One region of the Roseibium salinum genome, then DNA from elsewhere that is predicted to be linked to it. Evidence: predicted binding sites of a transcription regulator. Region 1 holds the regulator's gene; the other holds the start of a gene.

The links. The regulator PhoB, encoded in region 1, activates phosphate uptake and scavenging genes when phosphate is short. The targets are predictions, from matches to a motif close to TGTCATNNANCTGTCAT.
Region 2: the regulator PhoB is predicted to act here: its motif matches at 1,058-1,074, upstream of phnC (phosphonate ABC transporter ATP-binding protein).

Annotation. Positions count from the first base shown of each region.
Region 1 covers NZ_JAPEVI010000003.1:2,267,014-2,269,215, reverse strand. The annotation lists gene phoU (phosphate signaling complex protein PhoU) at 1-564, shown strand, start outside; gene phoB (phosphate regulon transcriptional regulator PhoB) at 637-1,335, shown strand; gene ON753_RS15050 (GcrA family cell cycle regulator) at 1,636-2,163, opposite strand.
Region 2 covers NZ_JAPEVI010000003.1:676,278-678,479, forward strand. The annotation lists gene phnD (phosphonate ABC transporter substrate-binding protein) at 1-28, opposite strand, end outside; gene phnC (phosphonate ABC transporter ATP-binding protein) at 174-995, opposite strand; gene ON753_RS07640 (osmoprotectant NAGGN system M42 family peptidase) at 1,356-2,202, opposite strand, start outside.

The sequences.
Region 1 (2,202 bases):
GCCAGAACCACCATCCGTCAGGATGAGCGCCTGGACGCGCTGCATCACGAAGTCGAGGTGAAGCTGATCGAAATGATCGCCCGCCGCCAGCCGCTGGGCCAGGACCTCAGGGAAATCACCGCGGCAACGCGGATTGCCAACGACCTGGAACGGGTCGGAGACCTGGCCAAGAACGTCGCCAAGCGGGCGATTGCCATCGACAGCGGGCTGCAGTCCAAGAAGCTTGCCATCGGCGTCGAGCACATGACCGAGCTTGCCCTGTCGCAGCTCAAGCAGGTGCTGGACGCTTATACCCGCAAGGACGCCGAAGCCGCGCGCCGGGTCCAGGAGGCCGATGCCGAGGTCGATGCGATCTACACCTCGATCTTCCGCGAGCTGCTGACCTACATGATGGAAGACCCCCGGGTCATTACCCAGTGTGTCCATCTCCTGTTCTGCGCCAAGAACATCGAGCGCATCGGCGATCACGCGACCAACATCGCCGAGAACGTCTACTACATGGTCACCGGTGAGCGCCTGCCGGAAGAGCGCACGAAGATGGACGAAACCATGGGTCCTGCCTGAACCTTGCTCGTTGAACGCCAGGAATGAACTGTCCGGCGCTCGGCGCCGGTGAGGGAAGTGGAGCGATACTGTATGCCGAAGGTGCTCATCGTTGAAGACGAAGAACCACTCAGCCTTCTGTTGCGATACAATCTGGAAGCGGAAGGATACACGGTTGAATCCTGTGTCCGCGGCGATGAAGCGGAACTCCGGCTGAGGGAAAGCCTCCCGGATCTCCTGCTCCTCGACTGGATGCTGCCGGGCCTGTCCGGAATTGAACTGTGCCGGCGCCTGCGTGCCCGTGAAGATACCGAACGTCTGCCGGTCATCATGCTCACGGCCCGCGGCGAGGAGGCCGAGCGCATTCGCGGCCTGGCGACAGGGGCCGACGACTACGTGGTCAAGCCCTTCTCCGTGCCCGAACTGATGGCCCGCGTGCGCGCCATCCTGCGGCGGGCAAGCCCGGAAGTGGTGTCGAGCATGCTGCGCTCCGGCGACATCGAACTGGACCGCGAAACGCACCGCGTCCGCAGGAACGCCAAGGAGATCCATCTCGGGCCGACGGAGTTCCGTCTGCTGGAATTCCTGATGACGTCGCCCGGGCGTGTTTTCTCGCGCGAGCAGTTGCTCGACGGCGTCTGGGGTCACGACGTCTATGTCGACGAGCGCACCGTGGACGTCCATGTCGGGCGCCTGCGCAAGGCGCTCAACAAGGGCAAGGCCAGTGACCCGATCCGCACCGTCCGCGGCGCCGGGTACGCCTTCAACGATCAGTTCTCGGCAACAGGCTGAACCGTAGAGGCGCCACTGCCGCGCCGCCCGCACTGCCGAAAACGGGCACCCCCTTCACGAATGCCCATAGCCGTGGTGCACCCGGCCTAGCCTAGCGACAACCTTTCCTTCGTCCTCCCGGACGGAGCGAAGCGCAGATCCGGGACCGGTGAGCCGAGGTCTGTCGTGTAGGATGGAAGGAGAACGGGCTTGCGGCTCTCCGATCCCGGCGCGCCCGGCTGGCGATGGAGATCGCAGGGTCAGAAAACAAAAATGCCCACCGGATCGGCGGGCACTTCAAGTCTGAGCTGAACTGTTGCGTCAGGATGCCTGGGCGATCACCTTGCGGTCGCGGCGGCGGTCGGCGACCGGCTGGTAGGCGATCTTGCAGTGGTGCGCGCAATAGGGCACGCCGGCATCCGACTGGCGGCCGCAGAAATAGAAGTCGTCCGTTGCCGGATCACCGATCGGCCATTTGCAGGTCCGCTCGGTCAGCGTCAGGATCGTTGCACGCTGGGAGATCGGGACCAGTTCCGCGATCGGTTCCGGTTTTGCTTCGGCCACCGGAGCCGGTGCGTAATCGGCCTTCAGGGCGGTCGCGCCGATCGATTGCGGCTGGGCGGCCGGTTTCTTCGGTGCCGAAGTGCCCGCGGGAGCGTTGGGTCGTGCGCGACGCTGTTTGGACGGGTTGGAGGCCGTTTTGGCGCGGCCGGAAAGGCCCAGCCGGTGCACCTTGCCGATCACGGCGTTGCGGGTCACCCCGCCCAGCTCGCCCGCAATCTGACTGGCGCTCAAGCCGTCGCTCCAAAGCTTTTTGAGAAGCTCAACCCGTTCGTTCGTCCAGCTCATTGCCGCACCCTTTTTATTTGACCGACCGGCGGCCATTAG
Region 2 (2,202 bases), 1.6 Mb from region 1:
ACACAGCTGCTGCAAGAATGGCCTTCATCGATATGCTCCTTTTATGCCGGGTCGCCGGCGGTGAAGCGGACGCTGCCGCTTGAACTGCGCCGGAGCGGCTGGGGCCGCCCCGGCTGCCTTGGATCAACCTGCCTTCAGCCGACTTGCCTGAACGCAGGAAAGTCATCCGTGCCTCAGGCCCCGACGGCCCGTTTGTGCTGCGGGGGCGCCTGCACTGTCAGGGAGGTGGACGTCACGGCCTCGTCAATGTCGCCGGACAGGTCCCCGGTGCCGTAGATCTGTCGCACCCGGTCGGTGGTGAGGGTTTCGGGCGCGCCGTCGAACTGCACCCGTCCCGCACGCATGGCGATGATCCGGTCGCAATAGGCACGGGCCGTGTCGAGCGTGTGCAGATTGACCAGTACGGTGAGACCGTCGGTCTTGTTGATCTCCCGCAGGGCCTCCATCACCCGGCTTGCATTGGCCGGATCGAGAGAGGCGATCGGCTCGTCGGCAAGCATGATGCGCGGGTTCTGGACAAGCGCCTTGGCGATCGCGACGCGCTGCTGCTGTCCGCCGGAAAGCGTGCCCGCGCGCTGCAGGGCCTGCGGCACCAGATCGAGCCGGTCGAGCGCCTCGATGGCCCGTGCCCGATCCGTATCTGTGAAAGACCGGGCCATGGAGCGGACTAACCCCGTATGGGCGATCCGGCCGATCATGACATTCGTCAGCACGTCCATGCGCTCGACCAGATTGAACTGCTGGAAGATCATCGCGCAGGACGCGCGCCACAGGCGCAGGTCCCGTCCGCTGAGCGCGGTGATGTCCCGCCCCTCGTTGATGATTGTTCCCCGGCTTGGATCGGTCAGCCGGTTGACCATGCGCAGCAAGGTCGACTTGCCGGCGCCGGAGCGTCCGATCACCCCGACCATCTGGCCTTTGGGAATTGCAAGGGAGACGCCGTCGACGGCCGTCAGGTCCCCAAATACTTTCGTCAGTTGCTCGATGACAAGCATTCATACCTCCGCGAAACCGGGAGGCAACTAGCAGATTTGCGGGGGAGTCAGATGTCTATGCGATTATACTTTTATGAAATTTTACGACAGCGAAACTGAAGCGGTTTGCCGGTTTACAAGTAAGCCGCTCATATCACGGATATATTGACCGGGACCCCGGGTAAGGCATCGCTATTGTCAAGTGATCTGAGAGTGGCGGCTTCTTCAGGCGAAAGCCTGTCGGTCCCGCCGGACAGGGCTTCGCGCGGCGTCTGGACGAGTTCTCCTCGCGGTGAGACATACGCAGGTGGCGCTCGGAGAAACGCTGCGAGGAAACGCCACGACAGCGTTTCGCTCCCGCGACGTCGTGGAGCATTGGGGTTACTCGTCGACGGGCTCGGCTTCCGGTTCGGGTTCCGGCTCCGGTTCCTCCGTCTCCGGATTGAGGTGCTGGTCCGCGTCTTCCCTGGGCTGGTGGGTGAACCCGGTCAGGCCTGCGAATTCGCGGGCGTCGCGCTGGATTTCGACGGGGCTGAGGGCATAGCCGGTGGCAAGTTCCGCCAGCGAGCGCAGCGCATGCATGTGGATGCGCTCATAGCCGTGGCTGGCGTCGACGCCGAAGGTGATCAGGGCCGTGCGCACGTCGGCACCGGCCTCGATTGCACTGGCAGCGTCCGAACGGTAGTAGCGAAAGACGTCCTTCTGGAACTTGATATCGTTTTCACGGCAGAGCTGGACCATCTTGCGTGTCAGATGGAAGTCGAAGGGGCCGGTCTGGTCGGCCATGGCGATGGTGACCCCGAATTCGTCCGAATTCTGCCCCGGTGCCGTGGTGCCGTTGTCGATGGCCACCATGGAAGCGATGTCGGGGGTCAGGATCGACTGTGCGCCGTGGCCCGTTTCCTCGGCGATGGTGAACAGCCAGAAGATATCGACGTTCGGCTCGATATCCGATTCCGTCATTGCCTTGAGGGCGGCCAGCATCACCGCCACTCCGGCCTTGTTGTCCAGATGCCGGGAGACGATAAAGCCGTTTTCGAGGAACTCGGGAGCCGGATCGATGGCAACGAAATCGCCGACATCGATGCCGAGCCGGTGAAGATCGTCGGTCGACTTTGAATAGGCATCGACGCGCAATTCGACGTAATTCCAGCCGATCGGAAGGTTATCGATGCCTTCGTTATAGGTGTGGCCCGAGGCCTTGAGAGGCAGGATCGTGCCCGTGTAG